Regions from separate parts of the Geobacter sp. PheSNFMC genome, predicted to be linked through region 2. Evidence: riboswitches for the same ligand, from Rfam matches in the RefSeq annotation. Region 2 holds a riboswitch; each other region holds the start of a gene.
The links. Region 2 has a riboswitch for cobalamin ahead of AC6CDK_RS17260 (ribonucleoside triphosphate reductase). Riboswitches for the same ligand answer to the same signal wherever they lie in the genome.

Region 1: another riboswitch for cobalamin. It lies ahead of cobU (bifunctional adenosylcobinamide kinase/adenosylcobinamide-phosphate guanylyltransferase); the one in region 2 lies ahead of AC6CDK_RS17260 (ribonucleoside triphosphate reductase).
Region 3: another riboswitch for cobalamin. It lies ahead of AC6CDK_RS03935 (energy-coupling factor ABC transporter permease); the one in region 2 lies ahead of AC6CDK_RS17260 (ribonucleoside triphosphate reductase).

The regions. Positions count from the first base shown of each region.
Region 1 is NZ_JCAMRN010000011.1:18,356-21,593, forward strand. Features, by position in the region: gene AC6CDK_RS03895 (HDOD domain-containing protein) at 1-324, opposite strand, end outside; gene yihA (ribosome biogenesis GTP-binding protein YihA/YsxC) at 486-1,106, shown strand; cobalamin riboswitch at 1,165-1,387, shown strand; gene cobU (bifunctional adenosylcobinamide kinase/adenosylcobinamide-phosphate guanylyltransferase) at 1,477-1,995, shown strand; gene cobT (nicotinate-nucleotide--dimethylbenzimidazole phosphoribosyltransferase) at 2,031-3,089, shown strand; gene cobS (adenosylcobinamide-GDP ribazoletransferase) at 3,086-3,238, shown strand, end outside.
Region 2 is NZ_JCAMRN010000106.1:132-3,369, reverse strand. Features, by position in the region: gene AC6CDK_RS17260 (ribonucleoside triphosphate reductase) at 1-1,743, opposite strand, end outside; cobalamin riboswitch at 1,919-2,112, opposite strand; tRNA gene AC6CDK_RS17255 (tRNA-Glu) at 2,473-2,550, opposite strand; tRNA gene AC6CDK_RS17250 (tRNA-Lys) at 2,601-2,676, opposite strand; partial or broken gene AC6CDK_RS17245 (adenylosuccinate synthetase) at 2,728-3,238, opposite strand, start outside.
Region 3 is NZ_JCAMRN010000011.1:24,299-27,536, forward strand. Features, by position in the region: gene AC6CDK_RS03925 (cobyrinic acid a,c-diamide synthase CobB) at 1-23, shown strand, start outside; gene thiC (phosphomethylpyrimidine synthase ThiC) at 20-1,327, shown strand; cobalamin riboswitch at 1,346-1,515, shown strand; gene AC6CDK_RS03935 (energy-coupling factor ABC transporter permease) at 1,635-2,675, shown strand; gene AC6CDK_RS03940 (hypothetical protein) at 2,662-3,177, shown strand; gene cbiQ (cobalt ECF transporter T component CbiQ) at 3,174-3,238, shown strand, end outside.

The DNA.
Region 1 (3,238 bases), on a different contig from region 2:
TTCCCAGAGCATTTTCTCCGTCAGGCCGAAGCGTTTGCATATCTGCTTGAGGGACGCGGCCACCACCAGGCTTTTCAGGGTCCTGAACCCAAGGAGCATGATTGCTCCGGACAGGGTGTTGATCTGGCGCTGACAGCCATAGTAGGCCGAGTTGGAGAGTTTGAGGATGCGTGCGGCTACGGCTGGATCGGCTGAGACCGCCTGGGCGATCTTCTCGATCGTCACGTCCTCCTGCTCGATCATTTCGATGACCTTGGTGGCGACGAGCGGGATGGTCGGCAGGTCCACGGCGGAGAGAATGAGGGTTTCCAGTTCCTTGTTCATGGGGCACCTGTTCGGGGTAAGCAGCTGCGGACGACAAATGTTCAGAATAACATGCAATTTTCTTGCCTAAAGTGTGACGTGCGACCGGTTGTCGCCACTGATTGCATTGGGAGGGCCGAGGTGCTATTGTCGCACGGGCAGCCAGCATTTCAGGGGGATCCATGGTGAATATCACGAGCGCGGAATTTGTCACGAGCGGCACGAGGCCTGAGCACTACCCGCCCGGCGACCTTCCCGAGATCGCCTTTGTGGGGCGATCCAATGTCGGAAAATCGTCACTCATCAACGTGCTCGTGAACCGCAAGAGCCTGGTCCGGACCAGTTCCACGCCGGGGCGCACCCAGCTCATCAACTTCTTTCGGGTGAATGGCGGCCTGATGCTGGTTGACCTTCCGGGCTACGGGTTCGCCCGTGTCCCGCCGGAGGTGAAAAAGCAGTGGGGCCCCATGGTCGAGACCTACCTTGCGGGACGCTCCTGCCTCGCCTGCGTGGTGCTGATCGTGGATGTCCGCCGGACGCCGGCCGAGGAGGACCGGCTCATGCTCCAGTGGCTGCGGGCCTACGACATCCCGGTGCTGGTGGTCATCACCAAGTGCGACAAGGTCTCGAAGAACGAGCGGGCCAAGCAGGCGGCCCTGATCAGCCGGACTCTCGGCCTGGCCCCGGACGAGACGGCTTTCTTCTCCGCCCTTTCCCGCGAGGGACGCGACGCCATCTGGGCGCGGATCGAGGCGATCATGGCCGAAGAACACCCGCAGGCAGAGGAGGGCGCTCCGGAATGACCGGTCGCCAAGGGCGTTGACTTTTACAGCCCGCTCTGCTACAAGTCTTTGAACAATCGAATATTTCAAGCGTTCAGGTGCTTCCACTCCCACGGTGGAAGGTAAAAGGGAAAAGGGTGAGAATCCCTTGCTGTCCCGCAACTGTGAACGGTGATGAAAGCCGCAGCAATGCCACTGGAGTCCTTGTTGATGTGAAGGCGTGAAATACGTCTTCTTCCGGGAAGGCGCGGCGAGTAAATTGATCCGTGAGCCAGGAAACCTGCCCGAACGCATGAGCAGCGGCCTCCGAGGAAGAGGTGCCGAAGCCATCGTCAATTCAGCCACGGTATTCGAGCCCCGCCCCCTTGTCAGGAGGCGGGGTTTTTCATTCATGGCACAGATCATTTTCATAACGGGCGGCGCCCGCAGCGGCAAAAGCCGCTTGGCCGAGGAACTGGCGGCCCGGTTGGGTGCTCCCCTCGGCTACCTGGCCACCGGCTCTGCCGGCGACGGGGAAATGGCCGAACGGATCGCCCGGCACCGGGCGCGCCGCGGCGATGCCTGGACCACCATCGAAGAACCCCTGGCCCTGGCCGAGGCCCTGGCGGCCCAGGACGGCCGGTTTGCCGCGGTTCTCGTGGATTGCGTCACCCTCTGGCTCTCCAATCTCCTCTTTTCCCTGGACGATCCAGCCCGTGTGCTCGATGAAGTCGAAACATTGACGCGGACATTCCCTTCCCTCCGGACCCCGCTCATCATCGTATCCAACGAGGTGGGCATGGGGATCGTGCCGGAGAACCGGCTGGCGCGGCAGTTCCGTGACCTGGCCGGCGAGGCCAACGAGCGGATCGCCGCCGCGGCCGACGAAGTCTACGTGACGTTCAGCGGACTCCCGCTGCGCCTCAAATGAATCCTGAAAGACAATCCTGAAAGACGAGGTACTGCATGACGCTGCTGACCGAAGCCCTGTCAAAAATATGTCCCGTAGATGCCGAACTCATGGCCCAGGCCCAGGCGCGGCTCGACAACAAAACCAAGCCCGTCGGCTCCCTGGGACGACTGGAGGAGTTCGCCCGGCGTATGGCGGCCATCACCGGCAGCCTTGCGCCCGATACGGAGAAGAAGGTGGTCTTCACCTTTGCCGGCGATCATGGCGTGACCGACGAGGGCGTGTCGGCCTTTCCCCGGGAAGTGACCCCCCAGATGGTCTACAACTTCCTGAAGGGCGGTGCAGGGATCAACGTGCTCGCCCGCCACGTGGGAGCCCAGGTGCGGGTGGTCGACATCGGGGTCGATCACGATTTCGGCGACACCCCCGGCCTCATCGTCCGGAAGGTTGCCCGGGGCACCCGCAATTTCGCCCAGGGCCCGGCCATGACCCGGGAGGAGGCGGTGGCTGCCCTGGAGGTGGGGATCGGCTTGGCGAACGAGGCTAAGCAGGAGGGGGTCGCCCTGGTCGGCACCGGCGAGATGGGCATCGGCAATACCACGCCGTCGGCTGCCATCATCGCCGCGTTCTCGGGGCTGCCGGTCCCGGCGGTGACCCACCGGGGGACCGGCATCGGCGATGGGGCCCTTGCCAACAAGGTCCGGGTCATCGAGGCGGGGCTGGCCCTGAACCAACCCGATCCGAAAGATCCCATCGATGTGCTGGCAAAAGTCGGAGGACTGGAGATCGCCGGCATCGCCGGCCTGATCCTCGGCTGCGCCGCAAACCGGCTGCCCGTGGTGGTGGACGGCTTCATCTCCACGGCCGGGGCTCTGGTGGCCTGCGAGCTCAATCCCCATGTGCGGGATTACCTCTTTGCGGCCCACCAGTCGGTGGAAGTGGGGCACCGGGCCATGCTCGACCGCATCGGCGCCGCACCGATCCTGGACCTCCAGATGCGCCTCGGCGAGGGGACCGGCGGTGCCCTGGCCATGGGACTCATCGAAGCTGGGGTCAGGATTTTGACGGAAATGGCCACCTTCGAGGAAGCGGGTGTAGCGGAAGGGGACTATTGAGACTCTATTTCATTGCCCTTCAGTTCCTGACCGTTGTCCCGCTGCCGTTCCGGCTGCGCTGGGACGAACGTGCCCTGGGACGCTCCATGGCCTTCTTCCCCCTGGCGGGGCTCACCCTGGGAGCACTGCTGGCCGGGGCCGACATGCTC
Region 2 (3,238 bases):
GGTGAATCCTGCCGGCAGTTGGGACGAGTTGGTGTAGTAAGGCGCATCAGACGTGCCGGCCTGGATAATGCCGGGAAAGCGCTTTTTGTCCTCCCGGGCAAAGCGGTAGGTGGTCCCTTCCGCAGGGGTGGCCTCCAGGTTGTACATATGGCCGGTCTCTTCCTGAAACTCGACCATCCGCTGCCTCAGGTGATCGAGCAACCGCACCGCCAGCGCGTGTCCCGCTGGCGTGGCGATATCCTCGGAATCTGAGGTGAAATTGCGGATCATCTCATTGATGCCGTTGACCCCGATGGTGGAAAAGTGATTGCGCAGGGTACCCAGGTAGCGCTTGGTGTAGGGGAACAGACCGTTATCCATGTGGCGCTGGATTACCTTGCGCTTGATCTCCAGGCTGGTACGGCTGATTTCAAGCAACTGGTCCAGCCGCCTGAAAAGTCCCGTTTCATCTCCCCGATGCTGGTACCCCAGCCGGGCACAGTTGATGGTGGCTACACCGATGGAGCCGGTCTGCTCGGCAGAGCCGAAGAGGCCATTGCCCCGTTTCAGCAGTTCCCGCAGGTCAAGCTGAAGGCGGCAGCACATGGAACGGACCATGCTGGGCGTGAGCTCCGAGTTGATGAAGTTCTGGAAGTAAGGCAGGCCGTAACGGGCGGTCATGGCGAACAAGAACCCGGCATTCTCGCTTTCCCATGGGAAATCGGGGGTAATGTTGTAGGTTGGAATCGGGAAGGTGAAGACCCTGCCCTTTGCATCACCGCTGGTCATCACTTCGATATAGGCCCGGTTGATCAGGTCCGTTTCCGCCTGCAGTTCGCCGTAGGTGAAGGGCATCTCCGCGCCGCCGATTATCGGCACCTGACCCTTCAGGTCCTCCGGGCAGGTCCAGTCGAAGGTGAGATTTGTGAAGGGGGTCTGGGTTCCCCAGCGGGACGGAACGTTCAGGTTGAAGATCAGTTCCTGGATGTGCTGCCTGACCTCTTCGTAGGAGAGCCGGTCCTTGCGGATGAAGGGAGCCATGTAGGTGTCGAAGGAGCTGAAGGCCTGGGCGCCGGCCCATTCGTTTTGCAGGGTGCCGAGAAAGTTGACGATCTGTCCGATGGCGCTGGACATATGTTTTGGAGGAGATGCCTCGACCTTGCCCGGTACGCCGTTGAACCCTTCGGCGAGGAGCATGCGCAGGGACCAACCGGCGCAGTAGCCGGAGAGCATATCCAGGTCGTGGATGTGGATGCTCCCGTCCCGATGGGCCTCGCCGATTTCCGGAGGATAGACGTGATTGAGCCAGTAATTGGCCGTCACCTTGCCGGCAACGTTGAGGATCAATCCGCCAAGGGAATACCCCTGGTTGGCGTTGGCGCTGACCCGCCAGTCGGACTGGTCCAGATATTCGTTGACCGATGCGGAGACATCCACCACGGTTTTCTTGTCCTGACGGAGCTTGGTGCGCTGCTCCCGGTAGACCGCATAGGCCCGCATGGTGGCGAAGTGGTTGGCCGAGATCAGGGCCTGTTCCACCACGTCCTGGATGTGCTCAACGTGGGGCGGGGTTTCGGGGAAACGGTGCCGCAGCACTTTGATCACCTGTCGGCTGAGGAGCCCGGCCTCGTCCCCGTCGAGTTCACCACTGGCTCGTCCGGCCTTGAGAATGGCGGCTTGGATCCTGGATTCGTCGAAGGAGGCGCGGGTTCCGTCACGCTTGATGACAGCGGTGGGAAGTGAGGAAACTGAGGTATGGTGCATTGTGGGGACTCCCTTGCTCCAGGGGTCCGGTGAGTAGTGAAAGAGGCGAGAAGGGACAAAAAAGTCCGCATGTGCCGAAGCACCATGCGGACTTTCCGTGTTCAAAGCCCTTCTGTTCCATAGTCCACGCACTCCCGGTTCCCGGGGAGCTGCTGCCGATAACAATCGGCAGGTACTGTGGTTGAAATCGACGGCAGGTCTTCTGGCTTGCGAATCATCCTCCGGGCGCCTTCCCGGCCATTCGGCCAGTGGCATGTCGCCCTTCGTCCTCGCTTACAGCGGCGGGTCCGCGGGGGAATCGCTCGTTCACCGAGCTGCACCCCTCTTCCCTATCAAGCCCGTGCGGGCACCGTGATTGGCTATTCAATTGTTATAAGGTTACCAGATGTTGTGTCGGATTAATATCATGGGCCCATATGTGGAGTCAAGGCATAATGTAAGTTGCTGTCATGCGCGCGGGGCAACGAGCTACCGTATCGCCCGCTCAGAATCCTTGCGGCGTCAGGAGCTGTATGATGATCATCTGGTGATAAACAGGTCGGAACTTGCACTAGCCACAGGCTTTTCAACGGATGAAGGGTCATCCTTTCGCACCTTGGACGAGGACGGCATAACTGCCAGGAGAAGGGAGTGCAAGGTGGAGCTGGGAGTGCTGCCGACGCTGGATCGCGATGGACTACAGTTAAGAAAAAAGCCCTTCCGCGCGGAGTGGAAGGGCTTTCATCATGTTGGCGTCCCCTGGGGGATTTGAACCCCCGTCGCCGCCGTGAAAGGGCGGTGTCCTGGGCCGGGCTAGACGAAGGGGACGAAGGGAAAAGAACCCGGTCGAATGTTCGGCCGGGTTCTTTGTGTGTGGTTGGTGAGCCGCGTTGGGATCGAACCAACGACCACCTGATTAAAAGTCAGGTGCTCTACCATCTGAGCTAGCGGCTCGCAAAGAGAAGACAACTTTTATCAGACTCCTTGTTGCCGGTCAAGCATTTTTTATGCTTTATCCAGAAACGGGTTGCTGATGATGATGGTCTGGTCCCGTCGCGGCCCGATGGAGACGAGGACGATGGGGCAGCCAATCAGTTGCTCGAGTCGCTTCACGTAGCTTTTCGCCTTCTCGGGCAGTTCCTCGAAGGTGCGCGCCCCGCTGATGTCGCTCATCCAGCCCGGCAGTTCCTCGTAGACCGGTTCGCACTTTTCGAACACGGCGAGGTTGGCGGGGAGGTCGGTCAGGGGCTTGCCTTCGAAGGTGTAGCCGGTGCAGACTTTGATGGTCTCGAAATCGTTCAGGACGTCGAGCTTTGTCAGTGCCACGCCGGTGAGGCCGTTGACCCGTACCGCGTAGCGGACCACCATGGCGTCGAACCAGCCGCAGCGGCGCGGCCGTCCGGTGGTTGCGCCGAATTCATGGCCGACCTGGCGCAGTTTCTCGCCATCGGCGTCAAGAAGCTCCGTGGGGACCGGGCCGCTGCCGACCCGCGTGACATAGGCCTTGGATATGCCG
Region 3 (3,238 bases), on a different contig from region 2:
ACGCCACAAGGAGCAGTGCGTGAAAACCCAGATCGAACAGGCCCGCGAGGGCATCATTACCCCCCAGATGGCGGCCGTGGCCGTGGAGGAGCACGTCTCCCCCGAGTATGTCCGCCTGATGGTGGCCGAGGGGAAGGTCGTCATCCCCTGGAACCACGTGCGCGCACCAAAGGCGGTCGGCATCGGCAAGGGACTGCGGACCAAGGTGAATGCCTCCATCGGCACCTCCTCGGACATCGTCGACTACGAGGCCGAGGTGCGCAAGGCCCGGGCCGCCCGGGAGTCCGGCGCCGATACCCTCATGGAGCTGTCCGTGGGCGGCGACCTGGACCGGGTCAGGCGCGAGGTCATCGCGGCCGTGGACCTGCCGGTGGGGAACGTCCCGCTCTACCAAGCCTTCTGCGAGGCGGCGAGGACATACGGCGACCCCAACCGGCTCGACCCGGAGATGCTCTTCGACCTGATCGAGCGCCAGTGCGCCGACGGCATGGCCTTCATGGCGGTCCACTGCGGCATCAACCTCTACACCATCGAGCGGCTCCGTCGCCAGGGGTACCGCTATGGCGGCCTGGTCTCCAAAGGAGGGGTGAGCATGGTGGGCTGGATGATGGCCAACGGCCGCGAGAATCCCCTCTACGAGCAATTTGACCGGGTGATCGGCATCCTGAAGAAATACGACACGGTCCTTTCCCTGGGCAACGGCCTGCGGGCCGGCGCCATCCACGACTCATCGGACCGGGCCCAGATCCAGGAGCTGCTGATCAACTGCGAACTGGCGGAGATGGGGCGCGAGATGGGCTGCCAGATGCTGGTGGAGGGGCCGGGCCACGTCCCCCTGGACGAGGTGGAGGGGAACATCCAGCTCCAGAAGCGGATGAGCGGCGGCGCACCCTACTACATGCTCGGGCCCATCTCCACCGATGTGGCTCCCGGCTTCGACCACATCACCGCCGCCATTGGCGCGGCCCAGTCGAGCCGCTTTGGCGCCGACCTGATCTGCTACATCACCCCGGCCGAGCACCTGGCCCTTCCCAACGAAGAGGACGTCCGCCAGGGGGTAAAGGCGGCCCGGGTCGCCGCCTACATCGGCGACATGAACAAGTACCCCGACAAGGGGCGCGAGCGGGATCGGGAGATGAGCAAGGCCCGTCGCGACCTGGACTGGCAGAGGCAGTTCGAGCTGGCCCTCTATCCGGAGGACGCCCGGGCGATCCGGGCCAGCCGCACCCCCGAGGACGAGGCCACCTGTACCATGTGCGGCGACTTCTGCGCCTCCCGGGGGGCAGGCAGGCTGTTTGCCGGCGATCTGCGGGGGGACAAGGTGTAGAGCGCAGGCAGTTTCAATCTGAAGAAGCATCCTTCCGGCGTAAGGGAAACCGGTGCAATACCGGTGCTGCCCCGCAACTGTGAGGGGGGACCGCTGCCGCATTGATGCCACTGTCCGAAGGGACGGGAAGGCGCGGCAGACGGGATGATCCCCGAGCCAGGAGACCTGGCTGGAAGGCGACAACACACTCCGACCGAGGGGAAGGGAGGTTGTATGGGGAGCAGAGCATATCCACTGCGGCTATGAGGTTGTTCCGGCACGCGAGGGCAAGAACGGCGACGGAACATGACTTCATAAGGAGCACGCAATGAAACGCATTACCTTGTATGCTGCCGGTTCGGCAATCCTTGGCGCAACGCTGCTGGCCGGTCCCGCCCACGCCATGCACATCTCGGAGGGGATCCTCCCCCTGGGGTGGGCGGCGCTCTGGTTCGCCGTGGCGGCCCCCTTCCTGGCCCTGGGCATACGGCGGGTGAACGACCTGTCCCGCCACGATCTCTCCTTCAAGCCCCTGGTGGGACTCATGGCGGCGGTGGTCTTCATCATCTCCTGCATGCCGATCCCGGTGCCCACCGCCGGCACCTGCTCCCATCCCTGCGGCACGGGGATCGCCGCGATCCTGGTGGGACCTCTGGTCAGCGTGGTCATCACCACGGTGGCGCTCCTCATCCAGGCCCTCTTCCTGGCCCACGGCGGGATTTCGACCCTCGGCGCCGACGTGGTGTCCATGGGGGTGGCGGGCTCCTTTGCCGGCTGGTTCGTCTTCCGGGGGATGCGCCGGCTGGGCGCGGGTCTTGCGGTGGCCGCCTTTGTCGCGGGGTTGCTGGCCGACTGGGCCACCTACCTGACCACTGCCCTGGAGCTGGCCTCGGGCGTGCGCGGGAGTGAGCCGTTTTACCCGCTGTTTTTCAAGGTCGTTGCCGCCTTTGTTCCGACCCAGCTCCCCCTCGGCGTGCTGGAAGGGGCCATGACCGCCGGCATGGTGGTCCTGCTCCACCGCAAGCGCCCCGATCTGCTGGCGAAAATGGGGGTGGTCGATGCCGGTGGCTCGGGGGCCGGTCCCCGCCGGGCAACCGTGGTCATGCTGGCGCTGTTCTGCCTGCTCGCCTCGCTCCTTGTGGCGGGACCGTCGCGGGCATCGGAAAAATGGCCGGGCGTTGACGAGACCGTGGTGGAAAAGGTTGCCGCGGAACACGGCCGCGAACCGCGGGCCCCTCTCATCAATACCGACCAGGGTGACCTGCTTCTCTTCGTTTTTCTGCTGGCCGGCACGGTCGGGGGCTTTGCGGCGGGCTATTTCTGGCGTATGCTGGTGGCGGAACGGAGAACGTACGATGACAATACTTGAAACCTCCTGGGTCCAGGGCACTGACCGCGAGATCGAAGAGCTGGTGCGGCTCGTGAACGAGGCGATCGCGCTGGAGCTCAACGCATCCCGGCTCTACGCCCTGTTCCAGGACCTTTTCCCCGATGACGGCGAGTTCTGGCAGGCGCTCTCCATCGAGGAGGAGAATCACGCGAACCTCCTGCGAAACGGTCGCCGTCTTTTCCTGCCCGAGGGGAGGTTCCCCCGGGAGCTCCTGCCCGAATCCCTCGAACCCCTGGTGGAGAAGAACCGGGAGCTGGAAAGCCTGTTCGACCGTTACGAACAGACCCCTCCCAGCCGGGAGGAGGCCTTTCGGACCGCCCTCGTCCTTGAGGAGTCGGCGGGCGAGCTCCACTACCAGCGGGCCATGGAAAGCCGGGCTCCCTCCTGGACCCTCAAGGTGTTTCAGACGTTGAACAACGACGACCGCGATCATGCCACCCGGCTCCGCGACTACATGGCGGCGGAGGGAATTGCCGAATGAAGCACGTCCTCAGCGCGTCTCCGGCCGATCATCCCCTGTCGCGGCTCGACCCGCGGGTCAA